Regions from separate parts of the Burkholderia contaminans genome, predicted to be linked through region 3. Evidence: riboswitches for the same ligand, from Rfam matches in the RefSeq annotation. Region 3 holds a riboswitch; each other region holds the start of a gene.
What was found. Region 3 has a riboswitch for cobalamin ahead of LXE91_RS01125 (FecCD family ABC transporter permease). Riboswitches for the same ligand answer to the same signal wherever they lie in the genome.
Positions count from the first base shown of each region.

Region 1 (5,185 bases), 1.1 Mb from region 3:
AAGCAGGCACGTGATCGTTGCGACGGGGCATGCAATCCCGGTATGACTTGAGCGATCCCGAATCTAGAACGCTTCCCCGCTGAACATCGCCACGACCGCATCCGGATTCGACGGCCAGTACATGTGCATGTACGTCGCGACGATCGCATCGCGTCGATAGACGGCTTCGCCGCTGCCCGATGCGCCGTCGGGGCGCACGGCATTCGCGACCGGTTCCAGCGGCGTCTCGAGCCGCGAATAATGGAACGTATGCCCCCGCATCGTCCCGCTGCGGGTGTCGAGCTGCTGCATCCCCAGCGCCGCGAACCGGCGCTGCATCGTCGCGTGACCCGGCAACAGCCCCAGCATCGGCGTCGTCACGCCGTCCACGTCGGTCAGCGATTCGCACAGATACACCATCCCCCCGCATTCCGCGACGATCGGCCGGCCGGCCGAGGCGTGCGCGCGAATCGTTCGCGCGGTCGCGGCATTCGCCGCGAGTGTCGCCGCATGCAGTTCCGGATAGCCGCCCGGCAGGAACAGTGCGTCGCAATCGTCCGGCACGGGTTCGTCGGCGAGCGGCGAGAAGAACCGCAATTGCGCACCGAGCGCGTCGAGCAACGCAAGATTCGCCGGATAGATGAACGAAAAAGCCCCGTCGCGCGCCACCGCGATCCGCTTGCCGGCGAGCGCACGCGGCAGCGGCGCCGCTACATCCGGTTCCGCGAACGCAACGGCCGGCGGCAACTCGGCAAGCGCCGTCTGTGCGAGCACGTCGGCCGCGCGATCGAGCCGCGCATCGAGATCGTCGATGTCGTTCGGCTGGTGCAGGCCGAGATGCCGCTCCGGCAGCGCGATGCCCGCATCGGCCGGCACGTGCCCGAGCCAGCGCAAATCGTCGGGCATCGCCTGTTGCAGCAGTTCCGCGTGTCGGGCCGACCCGACGCGATTCGCCAGCACGCCGTGAAACGGCAGTCCCGGCCGGAACCGCGCGAGCCCGAACGCGATCGCGGCGAACGTCTGCGCCATCGACTTCGCGGAAATCACCGCGACGACCGGCACGCCGAACGCGGCCGCGAGGTCGGCGCTGCTCGGCGTGCCGTCGAACAGCCCCATCACGCCTTCGATCAGGATCAGGTCCGCGTCGCGCGCGGCATCGGCCAGCAGCGCGCGGCAGCCGGCCTCGCCGACCATCCCGAGATCGAGCGCATGCACGGGCGCGCCGCTCGCGCGTTCGAGCAGCATCGGATCGAGAAAATCGGGCCCGGTCTTGAACACGCGCACGCGCCGGCCGAGCCGGCGGTGCAGCCGTGCCAGGCCAGCCGTCACCGACGTCTTGCCCTGGCCCGACGCGGGCGCACTGACGAACAGCGCAGGGCAGGCGGGCATGCTCAGAACTCCACGCCGCGCTGCGCCTTCACGCCTTGCTCCTTGTACGGATGCTTGACGAGCCGCATTTCGGTGACGAGGTCGGCCGCGTCGATCAGCGCATCGGGCGCATGCCGCCCGGTCACGACGACGTGCACCGAATCGGAACGCGCAGTCAGCGTCGCGAGCACCTCGTCGAGCGGCAGGTATTCGTACTTCAGCACGGTGTTCAGCTCGTCGAGGATCACCATCCGGTAGTCGCCGCTCTCGATCATCCGGCGCGCCTCGTCCCAGCCCTTGCGCGCGGTTGCGATGTCGGCGTCGCGATCCTGCGTGTTCCACGTATAGCCGTCGCCCATCGTGACGAAATCGCATTCGGCCACCGCACCGAGGAAGTCGCGCTCGGACGTATGCAGCGCACCCTTGATGAACTGCACGACACCGAGCCGCATGCCGTGGCCGAGCACGCGCACGGCCATGCCGAACGCGGCCGTGCTCTTGCCCTTGCCGTTGCCGGTGTTGACGATCAGCAGGCCCTTTTCGTTGACGGCGGCGGCCTGCTTCTTCTCGTGGCCCGCACGGCGGCGTTCGGTCATCCGTTGATGGGATTCGGCGTCGGTTTTCATCGGATTCGTCCTGTCGAAAGAAAGCGAAACAAAGGGTTCAGAGCGGGCCGGCGAGTGCGACCGTCACGCCGTCCCGGATGGATTTGGGGCCCAGCAGCCGGCCGTGCGGCGCCGCGAGCTGTGCGCAAGGCTCGGCCACGCCCGCGACGCCGAAGCGGGCGAGCGCGGCATCCGACGGGCCGCTCGCGGCCAGCTCCGGGCGGCTCGCGAGCTGCGCCGCATCGAACGCGACGAGCGGCCAGCCGCGTCGCGCGCACAGCGTGCGCAGCGCACGGGCGCGCGCCTTGTCGGCGAGCGTGGCCACGAGCGCCGGTTCGGCGGCCGGGTACGGCATCAGCGCCGCGCGGATCGCGGCATCGAGTTGCGCGGCCGTCACGCCGGCACGGAAACCAATGCCGAGTGCGACACGCATCATGCGCCGCCGCCGAGCGCGGCACGTACCGCGGGATCGTCGGCGAACGCCGCGACGCGGCCGATCACGACGATCGCGGGTGAACCGATGCCGGTGGCGTCGATACGTTCGACGAGCGTGTCGAGCGTGGCGAGCACGTGCCGTTGTTCGACGCGCGTCGCGTTCTCGATCGCCGCGCACGGCGTCTCGCCGGGCAGGCCGCCTTCGCGCAGCGCGGTTGCAATCGCGTCGAGCCGGCGAATGCCCATGTAGATGACGATCGTCATGCGCGTGGCCGCGAGTGCGCGCCAGTCGGGTTCGTCGGCGCCCGCGCCGTGGCCCGTGACGAAGATCACGCCCTGCGCATCGCCGCGCTGCGTGACCGGGATGCCGATGGCAGCCGGCGCGGCGATGCCCGCGGTAACGCCGTTCACGACCTCGACCGGGAATCCCGCCGCGCCGAGCGCGGCCAGCTCCTCGCCGCCGCGGCCGAACACGAACGGATCGCCGCCCTTGAGCCGCGCGACGCTGCGGCCCGCGCGCAGATGCGCGAGCATCGCGGCGACGATCGTCTCCTGCGGCGTCGATGCATGGCCGCCGCGCTTGCCGACGTGCTCGACGTGCGCATCGGCGCGCGCATGGCGCAGCACGTCGGGATTCACGAGATCGTCGACGAGCAGCACGTCCGCCACGCCGATCGCGTGGGCGGCCTTGAGCGTCAGCAGGTCGGCATCGCCCGGGCCGGCGCCGATGAGCCAGGCGCGGCTCATCGGGCGCGGCACGGCGCGCACCGTGTCGTAACGGGGAAAAGGGGCAGGCGGGCGGCCCGGCGGCGGCCAGCGGACAGGTGAACCATGACGAATCGAACGAAGCTCGCGCGGACGCGGGCGGAATGCGCACCTCATCCGTCCCCCGCGGATCGGGCGTTCGGCGAGCGTCGGGCTCGCCCCTTGCGTCGGCCGGTATCCGGGCTGGCCGCTTGCCGGGCCGCAGCCTTCCCGCCCGGCTGAAGGGCAGTGGCATCGAGGGCGGCCTGGGCGCGTGCGCGGGGAAGCGCGTCGCGCGGGCGGCGTACCGTTGCGGGGACAGCACAGGCCGGGCGGTGGTCCGCCTCCTGTTTCCCGTTTAACTGCACGCGCGGAATGCGCATGCGAGCACCGAACGCGGCGCTACGATAGCACAGCGCACATCGGGCACGGCGCCGGCGAACCGGGCCCGTATCCGTTCGGTACTCGATCCGGCGGCGCTGCGTTGTCCGGCCGTAATATTGGTGTGCGATCCTCTGGCCAACGTCACGACCAAGGCGCGGGCTTCGGGCCCCCGGTCGCACGAGGCTGACGAAATCCATACCAAAATCGGCTCGCTCTGCCGGACCTGCAGGGCGATGACCACTACATCGCAAAGCGCTGCACCTATGCCGAACGTACGCAGGTGGACAACCTCCCATGGGGCCGGCCATGCACTCGCTATCTGCGTGCTGGTCGTTTCGGCAGGACTGGCGTTGGCAGTGTGGCCACAGGTCACGAAGATCGTGCTGGCGCGATCGGTTGCCGCGCTGGGGATGCAAGTCGTCCAGCAGATCGACGTTGTATTCGACTCGGCGGCCAGGACGCTTGCCGACGTCGATGCCTCGCCGTACGCCGCCTGCTCGCCCCAGGATCGGCGCCTGTTGCGATCGGCTTCCGTGCAGTCGAAGTACATCAAGGACGTCGGACGCCTGTCGGGCCCCGATCTGCTCTGCACGACGATGCTGGGCGTGCTGCCCAGGCCCTTTGCGCCGAAGCGGCAGCCATTCCGGCTGACCGACGCGATGTCGGCCTTCTGGACTGTGCCGTTGTTGTCGAGCCCCGACACGCTGGGGCTGGTGGTCGCCGGGGGGAGGGCGAACCTGCTGATGGATCTGGACGCCTTCAGGGTGCCGCCGCCTCCGGGCCTGCACTACGTGATCGAACTCAAGGACCACCCGGCCGCGCTCGTCATCGGACTCGACAAGCGCGGCGTCCCGGCGTACGTCGATGCCGGCCAGGTGCCGGGGTTTCGGGACGGCAAACCATTCTGCTCGGCGCGGGTGCCGCTGTGCACCGTCGTCGTCGTGACGCCGCAGGCGCTCGCGAACGCGCGTCGGCGCGCCGGCTGGCTGCTGGGGATCGCCGCCGGCGCGGCGGGCTGCTGTCTGGGGCTCGGCGCGTGGGTGCTGCACCGGCGCTGGGCCGCGCTCCCGGCGCAGATACGTCGAGCGCTGGCAAACGGGCAATTCGTCCTGCGCTATCAGCCGATCGTTGCGCTGGGCGCGTCATCGCGAATCGTCTCCGCCGAAGCGCTGATCCGCTGGACCGGCGGGCCGGCCGCCCCGACGTGTTCATTGCCGAGGCCGAACGCGCGGGCATGATCGTCGACGTCACGGCGTTCGTCGTACGCACGGTCCTGCGGGAGATGCGCGTGCTGTTCGACAGCAGGCCGGACTTTTGCGTCACCATCAACGCCAGCGCGCCCGAATTGCGGGACGGCAGCCTGATGGCGACGCTGAACGGCTGCTGGCCGGCCGGATTGCCGCGCCGGCATGTCGGCGTCGAACTGACCGAACGGTCGACCGTGGAGCTGCCGGAAATCGTGCCGGCACTGCGGCAATTGCGCGAGCTCGGGCATCCCGTCTACATCGACGATTTTGGCACCGGCTACTCCAGCCTGAGCCTGCTGCAGCATCTTCCGATCGACTACATCAAGGTCGACCGTTCGCTGCTGCCGGTCGCGCCGCAGCATGACGGCACTTCGTTCATTCCGGAGATCCTGGCGATCGCCCGCCGGCTCGGGGCCGGCCTGG
Region 1 covers NZ_CP090640.1:2,965,908-2,971,092, forward strand. Annotated here, with positions in the region: gene LXE91_RS13780 (cobyrinic acid a,c-diamide synthase CobB) at 64-1,368, opposite strand; gene cobO (cob(I)yrinic acid a,c-diamide adenosyltransferase) at 1,371-1,973, opposite strand; gene LXE91_RS13790 (cobalamin biosynthesis protein) at 2,011-2,388, opposite strand; gene cobA (uroporphyrinogen-III C-methyltransferase) at 2,385-3,134, opposite strand; cobalamin riboswitch at 3,305-3,541, opposite strand; gene LXE91_RS13800 (CSS-motif domain-containing protein) at 3,839-4,753, shown strand; gene LXE91_RS13805 (EAL domain-containing protein) at 4,750-5,185, shown strand, end outside.
Region 1: another riboswitch for cobalamin. It lies ahead of cobA (uroporphyrinogen-III C-methyltransferase); the one in region 3 lies ahead of LXE91_RS01125 (FecCD family ABC transporter permease).

Region 2 (6,196 bases), on a different replicon from region 3:
CGCGCGCCGGCCTGCACCGCCAGCTGGATCGCGAACGTGCCGACCGCACCTGCGCCGCCGTGTACCAGCACGGTCTGGCCCGCCTGCAGCCCGCCGTCGTCGAACAGGCCGGCCCATGCGGCGAGCGCGGGCGTCGGCACCGTCGCGGCTTCCGCCAGGCTCACCGCGTCGGGCACGCGCACGACCGAGTCGTGACGCACGGCGACGTATTCCGCATACGCGCCCCAGCGCCCCGCGCCGACGTCGGTCTGCGCGAACACGCGCATGCCGGGTTCGAATCCGTCGACGCCCTCGCCGACCGCTTCCACCACACCCGCCGCGTCGAAACCGAGCACGAACGGAAACGTGTACTGCATGAATGCGCCGAGGTAGCCCTCGCGGCATTTCCAGTCGGCGGGATTGATGCCCGCGCAGGCCACGCGGATCAGCACGTCGCCGGGGCCCGGCGTCGGGGCCGGCACGTCGGCCATTCGCAAGGTGTCGGAATGACCGACGCGGTCGATCAACAGGGCTCGCATCTTCGTGTCTCCAGGGTTGGTTTGACGTCAGCTTGATGTGGGCTGCGCGTCAGGCCGCCGTATCCGCCAGCAGGCTCGACGCGAGCGGACAGAACGCATGCGAGATCGCATCGACCGTCCAGTCGGGGCTTTCGGCGTCGAACCGGCGGTCGACCCAGCCCCAGTGATACGGATGCATCAGGTATTCGCCGAGCAGATCGCCGACGTGCGCGAATTCCTGCTGCCACACGTGCGTCCATGCGCCGGGGGGCTCGATCCGGCTCAGGCGCCAGTTGCGGATGCCGGGCATGAACGCGGGCATCTGCAGCAGTTCGCGTTCGAGCGCGGCGATCCGCACTGTGCCGGCCTGCGGCGGCGTGCGCAGCATCAGCGTGCGCCACACGCCCTCGCGCAGCGCCGGTTCGCGCAGGCCGCCGCCGATCGCGCGGCATCGAGCGCCGTCGATGCGCTCGATGCCCGGCAATCGAGCCAATGCGCCGAAATCCACCGTACCGTCGGCCGCCGACTCGTCGCGCAATACGTCGAGCGTGTAGTCTCCCGCGCCCCAGCTGCCGTCCAGATTGCGTGCCAATGCCACGCGTTTCGTGCCGGCCCGCGCGTGCGCGGCTGCGTGCAATGCATGCTCGATCGCGCCCGCATCGCAATCCGCCGACACGAATACCTGTGCCGTGTCATGCCGCATGATCGACCTCCGTCAGCGCGGGAAGCGGCGCATCGGCGTCCGTCATCACATGGCGGCGGCGCACGTCGCACAGCGCGTCGACGGCCATCCAGAAACCGACCACGTCGGCATCCGTCAGCGCGCGCATCCGGTAGTAGGCCGGCGCGTCGGCCACGTGCCAGGTCAGCCACAGCGTGCTCCACTGCCCCGGCACCGCGACGGGCGGCGACACCCAGCGGCCGGTTGCCGTCAGCCCGCGCGCCGCGTGGCCCGGCAGGTAGCGGTCGCGCAGCAGTGCAAGCACATCGGGAATACGCTCGGGCGCGAGCGTGATTTCGTCTACGATCTGGATCATTCGCGTGTCGTCCGGGGTCGTTCGTTACAGGATGCGCAGCGTGCCTACGCCGTTTCGGTGAGGCCGAAGGCGGTCGGCGTGGATAGCATTCTTGCGTGGCGACGGTTGTCGGACCCCTACCACCGCGCTCACCGACCCCTGTCACAACGCTCAGATCGGGAGACTCATGAAACAGCGCGCCATGCCGGCCCGCGGCCGCATCTTGCCGGGCCTCGGTGCACGCCTGCTGAGCGAACTCACGCGCAGCGGCGCGCCGCCGGCCGACCGCGACGCGCAGCCGCCGCAACCGGCAGCGACGCCCGGCGATTTCGTCGCGCTGTACCGCGACGCGATCGAACGCCTCGAGGCGCAGGTCGCGCGTGGCGACGGCCACCCGCCGATGCGCAAGCGCGAAGTCGACCTGATGTGCCGCTGCCTGCTGAGCTGCGCGACGCTCGACGACGCGATCCGCTGCGCGCGCGAATTCGGCGAGATGCTGACGCCGCGCGCCGGCGCGCTGTCGCTCGCCGTGCGTGACGGGCGCGCGACGTTCCGGATGGATTCGCTGCGCCGCACACGCAGCCCGGCCGCGTGCCTCGTCGACCTGACAGGGCTGTTCTGCTATCTGCAGCTGTTCGGCTGGCTGATCGGGCAGCCGCTGCGGCCGACCGACGTGTGGCTCGGCCATCCGCGCCGCGACGACGCGATGCCTTTGCTGGGGCTGTTCAACGCGCCGGTCGAGGTGGGCCGCAAGAGCTACGGCTTCGCATTCGATGCGGGGCGGCTCGAGTGCCGCGTGATCCGGCAGCCGGCCGAGCTCGACGCGTTTCTCGTCGATTTTCCGTTTCGCCTGATCGATGCGGCGCCGGCCGTCGTGTCGTGGGCGCAGCAGGTGCGCGGCTTTCTCGATGCGGCGCTCGCGCACGAGCAGGCGTTGCCGGCACTCGCCGAGCTGGCCGGGTGGCTCGGCGTGAGCGAGGCGACGTTGCGGCGGCGGCTGGCGGCCGAAGACAGCGGTTATCACGTGCTGCGGGAGCAGTGTCTCGCCGAGGCTGCGCAACGCTGCCTGCGCGAGTCGGACTGGCCGGTCGCGCGGATCGCCGCGCATCTCGGGTTCGGCGGCGAGGAAGCCTTCCGCCGCGCGTTCGTCAGGTGGACAGGTGTCGCCCCGACCCGGTTCCGGCGCGATTGCATGGCAGCAAACCACGCCATTTCGTCAGACATGAAACGCGCCATCGACGCATGAAAGACAGGATTTCGAAAGTTTTTGCGCATCGATGACGTTTTTTCGCATCCGCGGGCTGCCCGACAATTGACGCGCCGGAGCGCACGCCATTACCCTTGCGCGCTGATGGTTCCCAGGGATGGGATCAAAAGGGAACGCAGGAGAGGCCGCGCCTCGAATCTGCGGCTGCCCCCGCAACTGTGAGCGGCGAATCCGTGCCACTGCATGCCACTGGGAAACCGGGAAGGCCGGCACGAATCAGGACCCGCGAGCCAGGAGACCTGCCATCGACCCGAGGTCCAAGCAGCCGCACCGGGCGGGGTGTCCCGGCGCGCCAGGCACCGCCATTGGCGGTCGCCCGTTGCATGGACGGCCCGACCTCAGGATCCGCCCGATGTCCACTGTTACCGCACCTGCTTCCTCACCGGAAGCGTCGCGCCGGCACACCGCCGGCATGCACGGCCCGCCAGCTCGCGCGCGCCGCTCCCTATCGATCGCGTCCGCCGGCATGTGCCGCGCCGACGCCCGCGACCGCGGCCCGCTCGACCCGGCCGCGCGATAGCCCGATCACGGATAACAAAACCGGTGCTGCCGCCGCGCGCTCACGATCGACGCATGCGCAGCCCGACCACAACGACAGCCTCATGAAGATTCGACACCTCCTTGCCACGTCCGCCGCGACCGCGCTTCTCTCGCCGCTCGCCCACGCCGCCGGCGACACCACGGTTGCGCAACCGGCCCCGGCCGCCGACGCCGCCGACCTGCCGACGATCAACGTCACCGACACACGCCGGCTGCCCGAGTCGTTCGACCAGCGCTATGCGACGACCCAGGTGCTCACGCGCACCGATCTCGACCGGCTGTCGCCGAGCGACCCGAGCATCACGCAGGCGCTCGCGACGCTGCCCGGCGTGACCGTCTCGCAGAACGGCGGCCCCGGTTCGTCCGCGTCGGTCAGCATCCGCGGCTCGTCGGCCAGCCAGGTCGCCGTGTTCATCGACGGCATCCGCATCGGCTCGCCGACCACCGGCATCGCGCCGTGGGCCGACCTGCCGACCGAAGCGTTCGAACGTGTGGAAGTGATCTCGGGGCCGGCCGCCGCGTCGTTCGGCGCCAATGCGATGGGCGGCGTCGTGCAGCTCTTCACGCGCCGCGCGGCCAACCAGCCGAACCAGACCACCGTGTCGTTCGGCGGCGGGTCGAACAAGGCGTTCGACACGCAACTGCGCACGTCGGGCACGGTGCCGTCGACCGGGCCGCTCGCCGCACTCGGCGGGCTCACCTACTCGCTGGGCCTGCACTCGTACAACACGGCCGGCATCGACGCGACGCGCCCCTTCGCATACGGGCACGAGGCGGGCCGCAACCCGTACCATGCGCAGGATCTCGATGCGCGCGTCGGCTACGCACGCGACAACTGGTCGATCTCGACGTTCGCGCTGTATCACCGGTCCGATCTGTCCTACGACAACAGCGGCTACGCGAACCGCCAGCTCGATCATCAACTGACGACCGGTATCGCGTTCCACCTCGACATCACGCCGGACACGCAGTTCGACCAGTCGTTCGGTTATGCGAACGATCGCGGGTTCATCTACGCGAGCGATCCGGCCATCCCGACCGACCAGATCAACTCGCAGCGCATCAGCACGTCGACGTCGTTGACGCACCAGGAGCGCGGATTCCATCTGTTCGGGCTGCCGCTGTCGGGCGAAACCAAGCTCGCATACGACTTCACGCGCGAGCAGGCATTCCTGCCTGTCGACATTCCGAACGGCGTGCCGACGCGCAACGATTCCGCGTTCTCGCTGCACCAGTCGGCGACGCTCGGCAGCGTGACGATGTTCCTCGCGGGGCGTCATGAAATCATCGCCGGGCAGTCGGTGAATACGGGTAACGCGGCGCTCGCGTGGGCGATCACGCCGGTATACACGGCGCGCGCGTCGTACGGCAATGCGTTCAAGCTGCCGTCGTTCAACGACCTGTACTACCCCGGCTACGGCAATCCGAACCTCAGCCCGGAACGCAACACGTCGGTCGAGGCAGCGATCGATGCGAACACGTCGTATGGCACGTTCACGGCCGCGATCTACGATACGCGCGTCACCAACCTGATCGCGTACAACCCGGCGACGTTCTCGCCGATGAACATCGGCCGCGCGCATATTCGCGGGATCGACCTGTCGTACAAGGGGACGATCGGCCGCTCGACGCCGGTAAGCCTGGCAGTCGGGATCCTGAATCCGCAGGACGAAACCAACGACTCGTGGCTCAACCGCCGGCCGCGCCAGACGGTCAGCCTCAACATCGATCACACGTGGGACGAACTGCACCTGCATGCGTTGAGCACGGGGGCGTCGCTGCTTTATGGCGGCACGACGTTCGACGATCCGGCGAATTCGACCTATCTGCCTTCGTACCTGACGGTGGGCCTGCGCGCGTCGTACCGGATCAATTCGCACCTGACGGTGTCGGCGACGGTGTCGAATCTGTTCGATCGGCAGTACATGACCGCGTATGGGTACAACACGCTCGGGCGGACGGCGTTCGGGAAGGTGAGTTATACGTTCTGACGGGAATGGGGAGGCGTTGGCCGGACAGGTGGCAAGGCCTCTCGTTTGACATGGTGCATCCGATGCCTGCGCCGCCGGGTTCGTGAAACGGGTGATGCCACCCCAAAACCGGGCGATGGACCGACGACTACCGAGCCGTCGGTCTTTCGTCGCACTGCGCACGTTGCTGTCCGTGTCAACGCTGTTAGACTGCGGACGCCTTCCCCGCACATGGACTCCACCATTCAGGACAGTGACATGACCGAATGCGCGCTGACATTGACCAGCCAGATCGAATGGGAAAACTGGTTGGAGCAAAACGGCAGCACGTCGGACGGAACATGGCTGCGTCTGGCGAAAAAAGGCACCGCGCAGCGAACCATCACCTACGAACAGGCGTTGGAAAGCGCCCTCTGCCATGGCTGGATCGATGGTCAAAAACGGGCTGAGAGCGAGCAATACTGGTTGCAACGCTTCACCCCGCGCTCCGCAAAAAGCATCTGGTCCAAACTCAACACGGACCGGGCTGAAGCGCTGATCGCCGCCGGCAGGATGCGCCCGCCCGGCTTGCGCGAAATCGAGAAAGCCAGAAAGGACGGCCGCTGGCAGGCTGCCTATACGTCGGCCAGCAACTCGATCGTGCCCGACGACCTGCAGGCGGCCCTGGACGCCAATCCGGAAGCCCGCACGTTTTTCGCAACACTGAACAGCCGTAACCGATATGCGATCCTGTTTCGGATACAGCATGCCAAAAAGCCGGAAACACGGGCGCGCAAAATCCGGGAATTCATCGACATGCTGAATCGCGGCGAAACCATCCATCCATAGATTTTTCGCTGACGAGAATGGGGCCAAACGGCGCATATCGCCCGTCATGGCTGCTTCGGCGCCGCAGCCGGTACCGCA
Region 2 covers NZ_CP090641.1:189,498-195,693, forward strand. Annotated here, with positions in the region: partial or broken gene LXE91_RS18625 (NADP-dependent oxidoreductase) at 1-518, opposite strand, end outside; gene LXE91_RS18630 (Dabb family protein) at 568-1,200, opposite strand; gene LXE91_RS18635 (hypothetical protein) at 1,190-1,534, opposite strand; gene LXE91_RS18640 (helix-turn-helix domain-containing protein) at 1,701-2,759, shown strand; cobalamin riboswitch at 2,849-3,041, shown strand; gene LXE91_RS18645 (TonB-dependent receptor domain-containing protein) at 3,383-5,311, shown strand; gene LXE91_RS18650 (YdeI/OmpD-associated family protein) at 5,549-6,118, shown strand.
Region 2: another riboswitch for cobalamin. It lies ahead of LXE91_RS18645 (TonB-dependent receptor domain-containing protein); the one in region 3 lies ahead of LXE91_RS01125 (FecCD family ABC transporter permease).

Region 3 (6,196 bases):
GCGACGACAGCGACAGCACGCCTGCCGGCTCCGGAAAGTGCGGGTTCGCGGTTTGCGCGTGCGCGGCGGGCGAGGCGAGCGTCAGCGCGACGGGAACGGCGGCGGCAAGGGCGAGCGACAGCGCGAGTGCGGATTTCTTGGTCATTGTTGGACTCCTTGTGCGAGGGCGTGCACGCGGATCGCGCGTGCACGACGCGGGCGTACCGCGCGACGAAAAAAACGACAGCCGGCCTGATCGGCCGACAGCGGTTGCTTAGGCCGCGCGAAAGTGCCGCGAGTTCCGTTGCGGCGGTGCGTACTGACCAGATTTGACCTTTGGCGTGCGCCTACTTCATCAGCTTTTCGGTGATGAAGCGCCATTCGGCGCGCGTGACCGGCGTGATCGACAGCCGGTTGCCGCGCGCGAGCACGCGCATGTCGGCGAGTTCGTCGTGTTCGCGCAGCGCCGCAAGCGGCACGAGCGCCGCAAGCGGCACGAGCGCCGTTTTTTTCACGTAGCGAACGTCGACGAGCAGCCACCGTGGTGCTTCCTGAGTCGACTTCGGATCGTAATAGGGGCTTTTCGGGTCGAACTGCGTGGGGTCGGGGTAGGGCGTCGACGACACTTCGGCGAGGCCCGCGATGCCCGGCTCGGGGCAACTCGAGTGATAGAACAGCACGCCGTCGCCGATCTTCATCGTGTCGCGCATGAAATTGCGCGCCTGATAGTTGCGCACGCCGGTCCACGGCAGCGAGCGCTGCGGTGCGTTGGCGAGATCGTCGATGCTTGCTTCGTCCGGTTCGGACTTCATCAGCCAGTATTGCATGGATCGTGATCGACGCAGAAAGAGGCTGCTACAAAAGAAAACGGCACCGGGCTTCGCCCGATGCCGTTGGATAGGCCCCCGCCTTGGCCGCTAGGCCGGCATCCTGAACCTGAGGTTCAGAATTGGTCGCAGTTAGCAGCACTTCGGGTACATCAGACAGAGTGACGCGCGCGCCCGTGCTACAAATTTCCGCAACCGTGCACATGGCATTGGTTCAAGGAATATATGACCTTGGCGAACCAGGCAGGGAAGCTGACTGAACTGTGTTTCGTTGCGCCAATTTGACCACCGTTGATCGCCGAGATCAAGGGGAATCGACGCATCGATCAAACGTTACTGCGTCTCGTGCTGTGCGAGCACCGCGCCGAGTTGTTCGTTCATCTGGTGCATTGTACGACGGATTTCTTCCGCCGGAAATGCTTCACCGTGGCGCACGCTCGTTTGCAGCCGCAGCAATTCGGACGCGAGCGACAGCGCGGCCATCACTGCGATGCGATCGGTGCCGCGTACCGAGCTGTTCGAGCGGATTTTCGACATTTCGGCGTCGACGCGCGCGACCGCTTCGAGCAGCGCCGCTTCGGTCTCGGCCGAACAGGCGAGCCGATAGGCCTGACCGAGAATCGAGACTTCGATCTGCTTGGTGCTCATGCATGTTCTCCGTGGCTGGCCGCGTCATCGCCATCCGTACGCGCCTGCGCATCCAGCAGGTCGAGCTGGTTGTCGGCTTGCTCCGCACTTTTCGAGCGCGGCAGCTTTTCGAGAATCGCGTTCAGTTTCACCTGGGCGTCGTCGATCTTTGCCGACAGCGTGTCACGCTCGGCCGCAAGTGCATTGCGTTCATCGCGCAGTTGCGCGAGTTCCGCGCGGACAGTGTCCGCATCCGCGCGCAATTGCGCGACCTGCTCCTCGAGCGCGAGCCGTTCCGAGTGATAGCGCTTGTTCAGCGAAATCAGACGGCCAATATTTTGAGATAGGGTTTCGAGTTCGTTGAGCATTTGCTGCGTCCTCTAAAGACCCAGCATTTTAGCGCGGAATAACGCGCAATCCGACATCTGTAACGTTTCCAGTCGTAACACCCCTGCTTCTTGCCGCGAATCGGCGGGTCCCGTGCGTGTCCGGACGCTTCCTTGACGCTCGCGCGACCCGCTCCTAAACTGGCGCCGCCTCGGTGCTCGCGCGTGGAACGCGCGGTTAAACGGGAAGCAGGGCGCGGGCGCCAGACGCTCGCCAACCTGCGCTGCCCCCGCAACGGTAAGCGGCCGCGTCTCGTGACGCAGGCCGGCTCGGGCGCGTTTCGTGTGCAAGTCCTGCATGCGGGCGCGGGCCACTGCGCGTCATCGCGCGGGAAGGCGAGCCGGACCGCCGCCAGCCCGGATACCGGCCGAGACGGGGAGCCCGCACGGGCTTCGTGACGCGCGGCCCGCGGGGAGGCGGGGCGCGCCATGCTTCATGGAATCTTCTTCGATGCTGACCCCAATCGTCCGCGCGGCGTTCAGGTCACGACCGGCCGGCACCCGCAAGCGGGTACGCCGCACGTCGTGTGCGGCGCCGTGCGCGGCATGAGCGCCGCACGCGCTGCCGCGATCTGGGCCGGGCTGGCCGCCATGGTTGCGCTGCTGTTCGTCGCGTCGCTGTCGATCGGCAGCGTGCCGATGTCGCCATGGCAGGCGCTCGCGTCGCTCGTGCCGCATGGCGGCGACGCGCTGTTCGCCGATATCGTCCGCACGCTGCGCCTGCCGCGCGCACTTGCCGGCTTCGCATGCGGCGCGCTGCTCGCGCTGGCCGGCGCACTGCTGCAGGTACTGTTGCGCAATCCGCTCGCGGAGCCGTACGTGCTCGGCGTGTCGGGTGGCGCGGCCGGCTTCGCGCTCGTCGCGATGATCGCGGGCGGCGCGTGGTGGCTCGTCGATGCGTCGGCGTTCGCCGGCTCGCTCGTGTCGGTCGCGCTCGTGCTCGGTCTCGCGCGCCGCGAGCTGGGGCGCGCCGAATCGCGCGATGCGTCGCCGCGGTTGCTGCTCACGGGCGTCGTGATCGCGGCCGGGTGGGGCGCACTCGTCACGCTGCTGCTGTCGCTCGCGCCCGACGCACGCCTGCGCGGGATCATCTTCTGGCTGACCGGCGACCTCAACGGCGTGACCGCGCCGTGGTTCGCGTGGGGGCGCTGCTGCTGGCCGGCTGCGTCGCGCTGCCGGCCGCGCCGCAACTGAACGTGCTGCTGCGCGGCGACGCGACCGCGCTCGCGCTCGGCGTGCCCGTTGCGCGCGTGCGCGTGCGGATCTATCTCGTCGCGTCGCTGGCCGCTGCAGCCGCGGTGACGACGGCCGGCACGATCGGCTTCGTCGGTCTCGTCGTGCCGCATGCGCTGCGGCTCGCCTTCGGCAACGACCAGCGAATGCTGTTGCCCGCCGCGATGCTCGCGGGCGGCGGCGGCGTGATGGCGGCCGACCTGCTCGCACGCACCGTGATCGCGCCCGCGCAATTGCCGGTCGGCGTGATGACCGCGTTGATCGGCGTGCCGGTGTTCCTGTGGATGTTGTTGAGGAGGTCGATGCGATGACGAGGGCCGCACTGCACGCCACGGCCGGCGACATGAGCTGCGCGGCCGTCGGCCTGACGCTGAAGGCCGGCGCGCGTACGCTGCTCGACGGCTTCACCCAGGTGTTTCGTCCCGCCGAGATCTGGTGCGTCGTCGGGCCGAACGGCGCGGGCAAGACGACGCTGCTCGCGACACTCGCAGGGCTGCAGCCGCCGGCCGGCGGACACGTCGAGATCGATGGCCGGCGGCTTGCCGCATGGCCACCCGAGCAGCTCGCGCAGCGCCGCGCGCTGATGCCGCAGCAACTGCACGACGCATTCAGCGCGACCGTGTTCGACACGGTGCTGCTCAACCGTTTTCCGTATCTCGGTGGTTGGGGCTGGGAGCGTGACGGCGATCGCGCGGCCGCGCATGACGCGCTGGCAACGTTCGACCTCGCTGCGCTGGCGTCGCGCGACGTGCTGTCGCTGTCGGGCGGCGAGCGGCAACGCGTCGCGCTCGCCGCGACGCTGTGCCAGGATGCGCCGCTGATGCTGCTCGACGAGCCGCTCGCGCATCTCGACCTGCATCATCAGATCGATTGCCTGACCGCGCTGGCCGCCTGGCTCGACGCAGGCCCGCGCACGGTGCTGTTCTCGTGCCATGATCTGAATCTCGCACGGCGTTTCGCGACGCACGCACTGCTGCTCGACGGTCGCGGCCATGCGTGGGCCGGCCCCGTGCACGACGTGCTGACGCCCGAGCGCGCGAGCGACGCGTTCGGCTATCCGCTCGTGCTGATCCGCGAGAACGGCCGCGATGCGCTGCTGCCGGCGTGGCCCGAGCGACAATGATCTTTCCTTTTTCGATGCGCGGCGCATGCCGCGCCAACGACACGGCTTCCTGATGACGACCCCGACCCACTTCCCGCCGCCGATCGCGCCGCTCGACGAGGTGCTGCGCAAGCGCCTGCAGCACGTGATCGACCACAAGACCAAACCGCCCGGCAGCCTCGGCCAGCTCGAGGCGATCGCGTTGCAGATCGGCCTGATCCAGCATACCGAGCGGCCGGTCGTGCAGCGTCCCGTGATGATCGTGTTTGCCGGCGATCACGGGATCGCCGCCGAGGGCGTGAGTCCTTATCCGCAAGCGGTGACCGCACAGATGGTCGCGAACTTCCTCGCGGGCGGCGCGGCGATCAACGCATTCTCCGGTGTCGCGCAGAGTACGCTCGAGATCGTCGATGCGGGTGTTGCGTCGCCGCTGCCGCTGTCCGACCGGCTGGTGTCGCTGCCGGTCGCGCGCGGCACGCGCAACTTCGCGGCGGAGCCGGCGATGACGCGCGACGAGGCGATGACGGCGCTCGCGGCCGGCGCGGCACGCGTGCGCCTGCATGCGTCGCTCGGCACGAACGTGATCGGTTTCGGCGAGATGGGAATCGCGAATACGTCGTCGGCTGCGTGCCTGATGAGCCGCCTGCTCAGCGTGCCGATCGACGCGTGCGTCGGGCGCGGCACGGGCCTCGACGACCAGGGCCTCGCGCACAAGCGCGCGGTGCTCGGACGCGCGCTCGTCAAGCACTCGCACGCGATTGCGCCGCTCGACGTGCTCGCAACGTTCGGCGGCTTCGAGATCGCGATGATGACGGGCGCATATCTCGCGGCCGCGAGCGAGCGGATGACGATCCTCGTCGACGGCTTCATCGCGACGGCCGCGCTGCTGGTTGCCGAGCGCATCGCGCCCGGCGTGCGCGACTACTGCGTGTTCTCGCATGCGTCGCACGAGGCCGGGCACCGGCGCATGCTCGAGCATTTCGGCGCGAAGCCGCTGCTCGCGCTCGACCTGCGGCTCGGCGAAGGCACGGGCGCCGCGCTCGCGCTGCCGCTCGTGCGTGCGGCCGCCGCATTCCTCACGGAGATGGCGAGCTTCGAATCCGCCGGCGTCGACAATCGTGACGCCTGATCGCGCGCGCGGCGTGCAGGCCGAACTGCGCTACTTCTTCGTCGCGCTCGGCTATTTCACGCGTGTGCCCGTGCCGCGCTCGATCGGCTACGCGGCCGGCGATCTCGACCAGGCCGCCCGCTATTTCCCGCTCGTCGGCGCATGCGTCGGCGCGTGGGGCGCGCTCGTCTATCTCGCTGCGCTGCGCGTGCTGCCGCCGTCGATCGCGGTCGGGTTGTCGATGGCCGCGACGCTGCTCGCCACGGGCGCCTTTCACGAGGACGGCCTGGCTGACAGCTGCGACGCGTTCGGCGGCGGCTATACGCGCGACGACGTGCTGCGCATCATGCACGACTCGCGGATCGGCACGTTCGGTGCGGTCGCGCTCGTGATCTCGCTCGGCGTGAAATGGCAGGCGCTCGCGTCCATGCTGCCGTTGCGTGCCGCGTGGACGATGATCGCCGCGCACGCCGCGAGCCGGGCGGTGGCTGTGAGCCTGCTGATGACGCTCGACTACGTGCGGCCGGAGGGCAAGGCGAAGCCGGTCGCGCAACGAATGGGCGCACGCGCGGCGTGCGTCGCGGCGCTGTTCGGATTGCCCTGGCTGTTCTGGCCCGACTGGCGCATGGGCGCCGCCGCATGCGTTGCGCTCGTGCTCGTGCGCGCGTGGGCCGCCCGCTACTTCGTGAAGCGGATCGGCGGCTATACGGGCGACTGTCTCGGCTTCACACAGCAACTGTGCGAACTGGCGATCTATCTCGTGGTGCTCGGATGGACGTCGTCCTGATCCGTCATCCGGCCGTCGGTATCGAGCCGGGCATCTGCTACGGACGCAGCGACGTGCCGCTCGCTGCATCTGCCGATGCCGGCGCGCAGGCCGTGCGCGCGCATCTGTCGGCACTCCGTGCGCCGCTTCCCGAACAGGTCTGGACGA
Region 3 covers NZ_CP090640.1:233,196-239,391, reverse strand. Annotated here, with positions in the region: gene LXE91_RS01150 (SIMPL domain-containing protein) at 1-145, opposite strand, end outside; gene LXE91_RS01145 (EVE domain-containing protein) at 327-806, opposite strand; RNA gene ssrS (6S RNA) at 878-1,059, opposite strand; gene LXE91_RS01135 (cell division protein ZapA) at 1,140-1,454, opposite strand; gene LXE91_RS01130 (hypothetical protein) at 1,451-1,801, opposite strand; cobalamin riboswitch at 1,956-2,206, shown strand; partial or broken gene LXE91_RS01125 (FecCD family ABC transporter permease) at 2,366-3,363, shown strand; gene LXE91_RS01120 (ABC transporter ATP-binding protein) at 3,360-4,175, shown strand; gene cobT (nicotinate-nucleotide--dimethylbenzimidazole phosphoribosyltransferase) at 4,228-5,283, shown strand; gene LXE91_RS01110 (adenosylcobinamide-GDP ribazoletransferase) at 5,273-6,049, shown strand; gene cobC (alpha-ribazole phosphatase) at 6,034-6,196, shown strand, end outside.